DNA from 2 places in the Enterobacter sp. ECC-219 genome. Region 1 is predicted to be linked to the other one. Evidence: predicted binding sites of a transcription regulator. Region 1 holds the regulator's gene; the other holds the start of a gene.
What was found. The regulator PurR, encoded in region 1, represses purine synthesis genes. The targets are predictions, from matches to a motif close to CANGCAAACGTTTGCNTG.

Region 1 (5,683 bases):
GTAGGCGCAGGAGTATTGCATGAAGGGGTCCAGCATGCGGCTGAACAGATCGTTGCCGAGATCGTAATGCTCTTTGCCGACGATCCACGCACGTTTTTTACTTTGCAGATTAAACAGGCGGGCAGAGGCGACACGCAGGGTGTCTTTCAGATTGCGAGGGAGCTGTTTTTCCAGACCGGCACGCAGCACGCTGGCGAAAAAGGTATCCAGCCGTTCGCACTCCCACCAGCCGTCCATATAGCTTTCTCCCAGACCTAACGATCCCTCCCGCAACACGCGTTTATAAAAATCGGGATGTTTAACCTGAGGATCGGATGGCGATGATCCATTGATAGTGATGCCTGCCCGACCTAACAGTTCACTGACGATCCGGGACCAGTTATCGTCCGGAACGCTGACTTCTTCTATACACGATGAACTCATAGCTTCTCCATCACCCTACTGTGATCAGAACCTTAAAACAGCGTAGACGCTTTTTTTGGTTTGTGAGAAATCTCACGGTAAATACCGCGAGGCTAGTATCCGACGTAGAACAGAGGAAGGGAGATAACCCTTGCCGAAATGCCTTCCATGGTAAAACGGGAGCACTCCGGCTCCCGTTAACACTTAATATTTATCGTATTTAATCGAACCAAATTTAGTATAGGCCTCAAAATTTGGTGATTCAATAGAAAATTCTTAGCAACCTAATCACTGAAAATTAACATAGTTCCTGGTGCGATCAGGCGTGCGAGGTTTCAACCTGGGTACTCTCATCCTGCGCGGCAGCCTGCATGCGATAGCCTATGACGGCCAGCGCAACGGTAGCCAGCATTACGCTGGTTGTCGTCAGCAGCGGCGTGGCAATCAGCGCTGAGACTACCAGACTTGCCAGGAAGCACAGCTCCAGTTGCAGGGTGTTCTGCAGCGCGGCCGCGCGGCCTGTCGCCTGCGGGAACGGACGCAGCGCCTGCGCCACAACAATAGGGTAGATCGCCCCGTTCGCGACGGCCATCACGCAGAATGGAATCAAAATTTCGGCCAGACCGGCACCCGGAATAAAGCCAACGGCCCAGGTCCCGATGACGCTCAGCGCATACAGCACCAGCAGCCATGGCAGCATCTGCTGACCTTCCCACTTTTGCAGCGCCGCGCGGCAGCCATACCCGCCCACCAGGAACGCGATAGTCTGTGGAACATAGCTCAGGCCGATGGCTGCCGGGCTGTAGCCCATATCGTGCAGAATGAACGGCGAACCGGTGAGCCACGCGAAGAAGCTTGCCGAGCAGGCGGCATAGATCAGAACGTTGCCGCGATACGCTTTGGTGCTGAGCAAGGAAGTGAAGGTGATCGGCTTCGCGTCTGCGTGCACCTCTTTTTTATGCGCGGGCTTGAGGGCGAATGCCGGCAGCATCAGCACCAGCGTGATGGCAAACAGCGTGGCAAAGATGGCCTGCCAGTCAAAGTGCGCGAGGATCCAACTACCCAGCAGCGGAGCAAGGGCAGGTGAAAGCCCTACCAGCGGCATAATGGTGGCGAAAATACGGTTGGTGCGGTTTGCCGGGTAGTAGTCGGTGACAAGCGCCTGCCAGGTCACGGCAGCGGCACAGACGCCGACCGCCTGAACAAACCGCAGTGCCAGCAGCCAGGTGGCATCGCGCACCCATAGCATCCCCAGACAGCCCACGGCAAAAATGGCCAGACCCAGCAGCAGTACCGGTTTACGGCCAAAGCGATCCGAAAGCGGTCCCCAGAGCAGCTGCGCGAAGGCAAAACCGGCAAGGAACAGGCTCAGGCTGGCGCTGATGGCGGCAGCAGGGGTTTGCAAATCTTCCTGCATGGCGGCGAAAGCCGGCAGGTACATATCGGTGGCCAAAAAGCCCAGCACGCTTAAGCCGCCGAGCCAGACTAAAAAACCTTTCCTGGGTTGCACTGTTTTATTCTCCTGAGGAGGCAGGTATACGTTGGCGCTGAGTGTAGGGAGTGCAAAGCCGCTTGTGAAACGCTAATATTTGGCGGGTGCATTCAAATTTTTTGCAGGCAGAAAATGTGGTCAGATTATTCTCTTGAAGTGGTCGATGCTGTCGCGCGTAACGGCAGCTTTAGCGGGGCGGCGCAGGAGCTACATCGCGTCCCTTCGGCTATCAGCTATACCGTACGTCAGCTTGAGGAGTGGCTGGCGGTACCGCTGTTTGAACGGCGGCATCGTGATGTGGAATTAACGCCTGCAGGGGCGTGGTTTTTGAAGGAAGGGCGTTCTGTTATCAAAAAAATGCAGATCACCCGCGAGCAGTGCCAGCAGATCGCGAACGGCTGGCGGGGACACCTTTCCATTGCGGTGGATAACATCGTTAAGCCCGAGCGCACCCGGCAGATGATTGTCGATTTCTACCGTCATTTTTCTGACGTCGAACTGTGGGTTTCGCAGGAGGTGTTCAACGGCGTCTGGGATGCGCTGGCGGACGGCAGGGCAGAGATGGCCATTGGGGCCACGCAGGCGATCCCGGTCGGGGGGCGTTACGCCTTTCGCGATATGGGTATGCTGAGCTGGAAATGCGTGGTGGCAAGCGATCATCCGCTGGCGAAGATGGGAGGGCCGCTGAGCGATGATACGCTGCGCGGCTGGCCGTCGCTGGTGCTGGAGGATACCTCCCGCTCGCTGCCCAAGCGTATCACCTGGCTTTTGGACAACCAGCGGCGGGTGGTGGCCCCTGACTGGGAATCGTCGGCGACGTGCCTCAGCGCCGGGCTCTGCGTCGCGATGGTACCCGTTCATTTTGCGCGACCGCGAATCGACACCGGTGAGTGGGTTGAGCTGGCCCTGGAGAATCCGTTCCCGGATGCGGCCTGCTGCCTCACCTGGCAACAAAATGATGTTTCGCCGGCGATGGCCTGGCTTCTGGATTATCTGGGGGACAGCGAAACGCTTAACCGGGAGTGGCTGAGGGAGCCAGCCTGACTGGCTCCGCAATGAGATTAACGACGGTAGTCGCGGAACGGGCCATCCGCAACGGAACGGCGTTCGATAAGGCGAGGGTGAACTTCAATGGACTGCGACTCTTCACGTTTGTTGACGATCCTGTCCAGCAGCATATTGAAGGCGGTTTCACCCAGCGAATCTTTCGGCTGGTGAATGGTGGTCAACGCTGGCGTGAAGAAGCGCGCGTTGCGCACGTTGTCATACCCGATCACGGAGATGTCCTGCGGGACGCGCAGACCCAGCTCATCGGCCGCACAGAGGGCGCCCATCGCCATGATGTCCCCCCCGCAGAAGACGGCGGTCGGGCGGTGCGGCTGGGAGACGATCTGCTGCATCGCGCGGTAGCCTGATTCCGGCTCAAAGTCGCCCTGCACGATCCAATTTTCCGGCACGGTAATCAGCGCTTCTTCCATCGCTTTCATAAAGCCGGCCAGACGGCCCGCGCCGGTGTTGCGCTCCAGCGGACCCGGGATCACGCCAATCTCGCGATGGCCGCGCTCAATCAGATAACGGCCGGCCATATAGCCGCCCTCAAAGGCGTTATCGATAACCGAATCGGTGAAATCCGCGCGCGCTTCGCCCCAGTCCATCACCACCATCGGAATATGGCGATACTCTTCCAGCATCGACAGCACGGATTCCGGGTACTCGGAACACATTACCAGCAGGCCATCCACGCGCTTTTGCGCCATCATCGACAGGTAGGCGCGCTGTTTTTCAATGCTGTTCCATGCGTTGCCGAGAATCAGGGTATAGCCTTTCTGGAAGCAGTTTTTCTCCACCGCTTCAATGATCTCGGCAAAATAGGCCGCTTCACTGCTGGTCGCCAGTAATCCAATGGACTTGGTGTGATTGACCTTGAGGCTGCGCGCAACCGCGCTTGGCGAATAGTGCAGCTCTTTGATCGCTGCCCAGACCGCGTTGCGCGTCTCTTCCGCCACGAAGCGGGTTTTGTTAATTACATGTGATACGGTTGTAGTGGAAACGTTTGCGCGTTTTGCTACGTCTTTAATTGTTGCCATTAAATGTCACTCCAGACCATATCCTAAGCTCCTGAAAAACTTGAAGGTAAACGTTTGCCTTCTCTCACCCTTATCACGCAATTTTGGATTGCGGCACGCCAGGAAAACGACACGGGACGTCAGGAGGGGGTCAATGGCCGGTACGCTAATAAATTTAGCGTGGAATTTTGGCCTATCTTGATGAAAAGGGGAAGAGGTAAAGTGGTTATCAGTATAAATCCAGGAAGATTTTTGACGGAATCTGTGCAAAAATGAGCAAGCTCACTTTTCGTGGGGGGATTAAAAGGAGAAAAATTGATGAGTTCCGATCTGAAGTTTTCGCTGTTCACCACCGTTGTTGTGCTGGCTCTGATTGTCGCGGCCGGTCTGACGGCTGCGCTGCACTGATTTACGCGGAGGGAGAGCCTTCTCCCTCCCCATCGCCGCGATTGTTACTTCTCTGGCAAAAATCTTTTGCCATTTTGTTAACTTCTCATTTTTTGTGATTGATGTCATGCTTTCCGCTTCTTTGTTCTGTGTCACCACATGACACGGCATCCGGAGTTGACGCATGAAAATCAATTTTCCCCTGCTGGCCCTGGCGATTGGCGCTTTTGGGATTGGCACCACTGAATTCTCCCCGATGGGGTTACTGCCTGTTATTGCCCGGGGCGTAGACGTCTCGATCCCTGCGGCAGGCATGTTAATCAGCGCCTACGCCATCGGCGTGATGGTGGGGGCGCCGCTGATGACGCTTCTGCTTTCTCACCGGGCGCGCCGCAATGCGCTGATTTTCCTGATGGCGATTTTCACTCTGGGCAACGTGCTTTCGGCCATTTCGCCGGACTACACCACCCTGATGCTGTCGCGCATTCTGACCAGCCTGAACCACGGCGCGTTCTTTGGGCTGGGCTCGGTCGTGGCCGCAAGCGTAGTGCCAAAACACAAGCAGGCAAGCGCTGTAGCGACCATGTTTATGGGGCTGACGATTGCCAACATTGGCGGGGTGCCGGCGGCAACCTGGCTGGGGGAAGCGATCGGCTGGCGTATGTCCTTCCTGGCGACGGCCGGGCTGGGCGTGGTCGCAATGGTGGCGTTGTTCTTCTCTCTGCCGAAAGGAAGAGCAGGAGAACGTCCGGAAGTGCGTAAAGAGCTGGCGGTGCTGATGCGCCCGCAGGTGCTCTCCGCGCTGCTCACCACGGTGCTGGGGGCAGGGGCGATGTTTACCCTCTACACCTATATTTCACCGGTGCTGCACGATATCACCCACGCAACGCCTCTTTTCGTTACCGCGATGCTGGTGCTGATTGGCGTCGGCTTCTCGATCGGCAACTATCTCGGCGGGAAATTTGCTGACCGTTCCGTGAGCGGGACGCTGAAAGGCTTCTTAACCCTGCTGATTGTCATTATGGTTGCTATCCCGTGGCTGGCGCGTAATGAGTTCGGAGCGGCGATTGCGATGGTCGTCTGGGGGGCCGCAACCTTTGCCGTGGTGCCGCCGCTGCAGATGCGCGTGATGCGTGTCGCCCATGAGGCGCCGGGCCTCTCGTCTTCCGTGAATATCGGGGCGTTCAATCTCGGCAATGCGCTGGGCGCAGCTGCCGGAGGTGCCGTGATTTCAGGTGGTCTGGGGTACAGTTTTGTGCCGGTGATGGGGGCCATTATTGCAGCGCTCGGCCTGCTGCTGGTAATGATGTCCGGCCGTAAACAGCCTGAAGCCGTT
Region 2 (5,683 bases), 1.7 Mb from region 1:
TGCCGCGCGAACCTGAATCACCGCGCCCAGCTCTTCGTTAAACAGCGCCGCCAGGCGGTCTTCGCCAAGCGTGGCAATGTTCGCTTCCACGCCACAGTGACCGGTGAAGGCCATCTCTGCCAGCGTCACCAGCAGGCCGCCGTCGGAGCGGTCGTGGTAGGCCAGCAGCTTGCGCTGCGCCACCAGCGCCTGAATCGCGTCGTAGAAGCCTTTCAGCTGCGCCACGTCGCGCACGTCGGCTGGCTTGTCGCCGAGCTGACGGTAAACCTGCGCCAGCGCGGTGGCGCCCAGCGCATTGTGGCCTTTGCCCAGGTCAATCAGCAGCAGGGCGTTGTCTTCGGTGGCCAGTTGCGGCGTAACGGTGTGGCGCACGTCTTCCACGCGGGCAAACGCGGTGATCACCAGCGACAGCGGAGAGGTCATCTCGCGCTGCTCGTTACCTTCCTGCCAGCGGGTTTTCATCGACATGGAGTCTTTACCCACCGGAATGGTCAGGCCGAGGGCTGGACACAGCTCCTCACCCACCGCTTTCACGGCTTCATACAGGCCCGCGTCTTCGCCAGGGTGGCCGGCAGCGGCCATCCAGTTCGCGGAAAGCTTGATACGTTTGATGTCGCCAATCTGCGTCGCGGCAATGTTGGTCAGCGCTTCACCGACCGCCAGACGGGCAGAGGCGGCGAAGTCCAGCAGCGCCACCGGGGTGCGTTCGCCGAGAGCCATCGCTTCGCCGTAGTAGCTGTCGAGGCTCGCGGTGGTCACGGCGCAGTTAGCGACCGGGATCTGCCACGGGCCGACCATCTGGTCGCGGGAGACCATACCGGTCACGGTACGGTCGCCGATGGTCACCAGGAAGGTTTTCTCCGCCACAGCAGGCAGGTGCAGCACGCGGTTGACCGCTTCTGCCACGGTGATGCCCTGACGATCCAGCGCTTTGCCCGCCGCTTTGCGGGTTGTTACGTCGCGGGTCATCTTCGGCGTTTTACCGAGCAGCACGTCGAGCGGCAGATCGATCGGCTGGTTGTCAAAGTGGGTGTCGCTTAAGGAAAGGTGCTGCTCTTCGGTCGCTTCACCGATGACGGCATACGGCGCGCGCTCGCGGCGGCACAGCTCGTCAAACAGCGGCAGCTGATCGGCCGCAACCGCCAGCACGTAGCGCTCCTGGGATTCGTTACACCAGATTTCCAGCGGGCTCATGCCCGGCTCATCGCTCAGGATATCGCGCAGGTTGAAGCGTCCGCCGCGGCCGCCATCGCTCACCAGCTCAGGCATGGCGTTTGACAGGCCACCCGCGCCCACGTCGTGGATGAACAGAATCGGGTTGGCATCGCCCAGCTGCCAGCAGCGGTCGATCACTTCCTGGCAGCGACGCTCCATTTCAGGGTTGTCGCGCTGCACGGACGCGAAATCGAGATCCGCGTCAGACTGGCCGGAGGCCATAGAGGAGGCCGCGCCGCCGCCCAGACCGATGTTCATGGCCGGGCCGCCCAGCACGATCAGCTTCGCGCCGACGACGATCTCGCCTTTCTGCACGTGATCGGCACGAATGTTGCCGATCCCGCCCGCCAGCATGATCGGTTTGTGGTAGCCGCGCAGCTCTTCGCCGTTGTGGCTGTCCACTTTCTCTTCATAGGTACGGAAGTAACCGTTCAGCGCCGGACGGCCAAATTCGTTGTTGAACGCTGCCCCGCCCAGCGGGCCTTCGGTCATGATATCCAGCGCGGTGACAATGCGCTCTGGCTTGCCGAAATCTTCTTCCCACGGCTGTTCAAAGCCCGGGATACGCAGGTTGGATACGGAGAAACCGACCAGACCCGCTTTGGGTTTTGCACCACGACCGGTCGCCCCTTCGTCACGGATTTCACCGCCGGAGCCGGTCGCCGCCCCCGGCCACGGAGAGATTGCGGTCGGGTGGTTGTGGGTTTCCACTTTCATCAGGATATGCGCAGGCTCCTGGTGGAAGTCATAGCGCCCTGCTTCGCGATCGGCAAAGAAGCGGCCCACCTCGGAACCTTCCATCACAGCGGCGTTGTCTTTGTAGGCAGACAGCACGTGGTCAGGGGTTTGCTCCATGGTGTTTTTGATCATTTTGAACAGCGACTTCGGCTGCTGTTCGCCGTCAATAATCCAGTCGGCGTTGAAAATTTTGTGGCGGCAGTGCTCAGAGTTAGCCTGCGCGAACATATAGAGTTCGATATCGTTCGGGTTACGGTTGAGCTTAATAAACGCATCCTGCAGGTAGTCGATTTCGTCTTCTGCCAGCGCCAGGCCGAGACGCAGGTTGGCGTCAATCAGCGCCTGACGGCCCTGCCCCAGCAGATCCACGCTCTGTACCGGCGCAGGCTGATGGTGGGAGAAAAGCTTCTGCGCGTCATCGAGAGAGGCAAACACGCTCTCCATCATGCGATCGTGCAGTTCAGCCGCAACCGCCTGCCACTGCGCGTCGCTCAGGGTAGAGGCTTCAACATAGTACGCCACGCCGCGCTCCAGACGGTTAATCTGGCTCAGGCCGCAGTTGTGGGCGATGTCGGTAGCTTTGGAAGACCAGGGGGAGATGGTACCCGGACGCGGCGTCGCAAGGATCAGTTTGCCGGTTGGCGTATGGCTGCTCAGATTTGGACCATACTTGAGCAGGCGTTCCAGCTGTACGCGCTCCTCTGCATTCAGGGGGGCATTCAGGTCAGCAAAATGGACATACTCAGCGTAAATATTGCTTACCGGAAGGTCGGCCGCCTGAAAACGTGCCAGCAGTTTGGTAATACGGAAGGCAGACAGTGCAGGCGAACCACGCAGAATTTCCATCATAAGTCTCTCGTCTTCGAAGCGCCGGGGCGCTTACAGTGTGCGCAAGGGGGGAAAACGGGCGTCATTATAGAGAATCCTGAGCGTCGACGAAACCGTTTGCGTCGAAATAAAATTTGCGAAGATGTTTAGCAATAGATGTGACCTGTCTCTCTAATTGGTTGCCAAGTGGCGCAAGTTTACGCAAAATGCCGCTCATTCAATGGCAAACCTTATTGTTAACATGGCTACAGCAGACTGAGGCATCCGGCGTCGCAGAGAATTAACTAATTGAAAAAATTAAAGATTAATTATCTGCTCATCGGCATTGTAACGTTGCTGCTGGCAGTGGCCCTCTGGCCTTCCATCCCCTGGTTCGGCAAAGCCGAAAACCGTATCGCCGCCATTCAGGAGCGGGGGGAACTGCGCGTCAGTACCCTCAACTCTCCGCTGATTTACAGCGACATTAACGGCAAAATTATTGGTCTGGATTATGAGCTGGCGCAGCAGTTCGCCGATTATCTGGGCGTGAAGCTTAAAATTACCGTTCGTCAGAACATCAACCAGCTGTTTGACGACCTCGATAACGACGATGCCGATATCCTTGCCGCCGGTCTGGTCTATAACAGCGAGCGCAGCAAGAACTACCAGCCAGGCCCGACCTACTACTCCGTTTCCCAGCAGCTGGTCTATCGCGTCGGGAGCCTGCGCCCGCGTACGCTTGCCTCGATCAACGCACAACAGCTGGCGATTGCGCCCGGCCATGTGGTGATTGACGATCTGCGCGAGCTTAAGGAGAAGAAATACCCCGATCTGAGCTGGACGGTCGATCCCAAACTCGGCACGACGGCGCTGCTGGAGCAAGTCAAAGATCAGAAACTGCCCTACACCATTGCCGATTCGGTGGCGATCAGCCTTTTCCAGCGGGTGCATCCAGAAATCGCCGTGGCGCTGGACGTGACGGACGAACAGCCCGTTACCTGGTTTACCCATCTGGATGACGATCAGACCCTCTCTGCGGCCATGCTGGATTTCTATAACACCATAAATGAAGACGGCACGCTGGCGCGCCTTGAGGAGAAGTACCTCGGCCACGGGGATGACTTCGATTACGTTGATACCCGCAGCTTCCTGCGCGCGGTAGACAGCGTCCTGCCGGACCTTCAGCCGTTATTTGAAAAATACGCCCAGGAAATTGACTGGAAACTGCTGGCGGCGATCTCGTACCAGGAGTCCCACTGGGACACCCAGGCGACTTCCCCCACGGGTGTGCGTGGGTTAATGATGTTAACCAAAAATACCGCGCTGAGCCTGGGCGTGAATGATCGTACCGATGCGGAACAGAGCATCAGCGGCGGGGCGCGCTACCTGCAGGATATGATGGCTAAAGTGCCGGAAACGGTGCCGGAAGAAGAGCGGATCTGGTTCGCACTGGCGGCCTACAACATGGGCTATGCGCACATGCTTGACGCGCGGGCTCTGACGGCGAAAACGAAGGGGAACCCGGACAGCTGGTCAGACGTCAAACAGCGCCTGCCGCTGCTGAGCCAGAAGCCATGGTATAACAAGCTGACGTATGGCTACGCGCGCGGACATGAAGCCTACGCCTACGTGGAAAATATTCGTAAGTATCAGATTAGCCTGGTCGGCTATCTGCTGGAGAAAGAGAAAGAGGCAACAGAGGCAAAACAGCTGGCGGAAAGTTATCCGGTTGTGGCGCCGGGCGAGCTTAATCATCCGACAGCTTCAATTCTGCCTTTTGTTGCTTTTTCTGCTGACGGCGCATTCGAAAGAAATCGCTTAATAGCCCCGAACACTCTGGTGCAAGTACCCCACCGATAGTCTGCACCTGGTGGTTCATCCCCGGGTGCCCCAGCACGTCCATCAGCGAACCGGCCGCACCGGTTTTTTCATCCCGCGCACCAAACACCAGCGTCCCGATCCGGCTGTGGACCATCGCACCGGAGCACATCACGCACGGTTCCAGGGTGACGTACAGGGTGGTATCAAGCAGGCGATAGTTTTGCAGCACCAGCCCGCCCTGACGAAGCGCCATGATTTCGGCGTGCGCGGTAGGATCGTGGCGGCCAATAGGACGATTCCACCCTTCGCCAATCACCTGGTTGTTATGAACCAACACCGCGCCCACGGGCACTTCGCCCTCGTCCCAGGCACGTTGAGCCAACGTCAGCGCGTGGCGCATCCAGTATTCATGATTGTATTCAGGGTTGGACAAGGGTTGATACTCCAGTCGAAAAGCGGGCGGCATTATACACAGCCCTTATAGATAAGACTATTCGAGTTGCTGAAGTTCACCGAGGGGAGTCACGCGCCAGCGGTGCTGGCAAAAGTAGAGCAGCGGGTTGTCCTGTTTGCTGTCGCTGTAGCCGCTGTACAGCCGCAGCGGCGTGCCGATACGTTTTTCCAGCTGGACCACTTTTTCATGCCCCAGGCAGCGCATCGTCAGTACCCAGCCGCCGTAGCCGCGGGAAATTTGCGTGGCGATAAGATTTACGCGCGGCAGCCAGGGCGTATCAAAGTAGACCCGCTCCACCAGCGTCTGCGGCGAGCCGGTAATCAACCAGATGTCGGCATCGTTGGCATCAAGATAGCTGGTGAGGCGCGCCTGCACCACGGGAAACGCGGCAACGTGGCCGCGAAACCAGTCAGCGAAATCCTGTTCGAGCTGTTTGAGCCGCGCTTCACTGTGACCGAAGGTGCATCCCCAGAGCAACAGGCTCATCGGCCAGCGCGCCGCCCGGCCTTTTACCAGCAGCGCAATGCCAATCACGGGTAAGAGCGGTAAGACGAGCAGCGCGTTCAGAGGCTGACGCCGCAGCAGGTAGCGCATAAACGTACCAAACATATCCTGCTGATGCAGCGTTCCATCCAGGTCGAAAAAGAC

Region 2: a site for PurR is predicted at 2,888-2,905, ahead of purL (phosphoribosylformylglycinamidine synthase). Genes of this name have one in related genera too.

What each region holds. Positions count from the first base shown of each region.
Region 1 is NZ_CP143680.1:2,770,304-2,775,986, forward strand. It holds gene cfa (cyclopropane fatty acyl phospholipid synthase) at 1-423, opposite strand, end outside; gene punC (purine nucleoside transporter PunC) at 722-1,912, opposite strand; gene punR (DNA-binding transcriptional activator PunR) at 2,027-2,938, shown strand; gene purR (HTH-type transcriptional repressor PurR) at 2,956-3,981, opposite strand; gene V1603_RS13185 (YnhF family membrane protein) at 4,279-4,368, shown strand; gene V1603_RS13190 (MFS transporter) at 4,532-5,683, shown strand, end outside.
Region 2 is NZ_CP143680.1:4,453,080-4,458,762, forward strand. It holds gene purL (phosphoribosylformylglycinamidine synthase) at 1-2,802, opposite strand, end outside; gene mltF (membrane-bound lytic murein transglycosylase MltF) at 3,070-4,620, shown strand; gene tadA (tRNA adenosine(34) deaminase TadA) at 4,508-5,047, opposite strand; gene yfhb (phosphatidylglycerophosphatase C) at 5,072-5,683, opposite strand, start outside.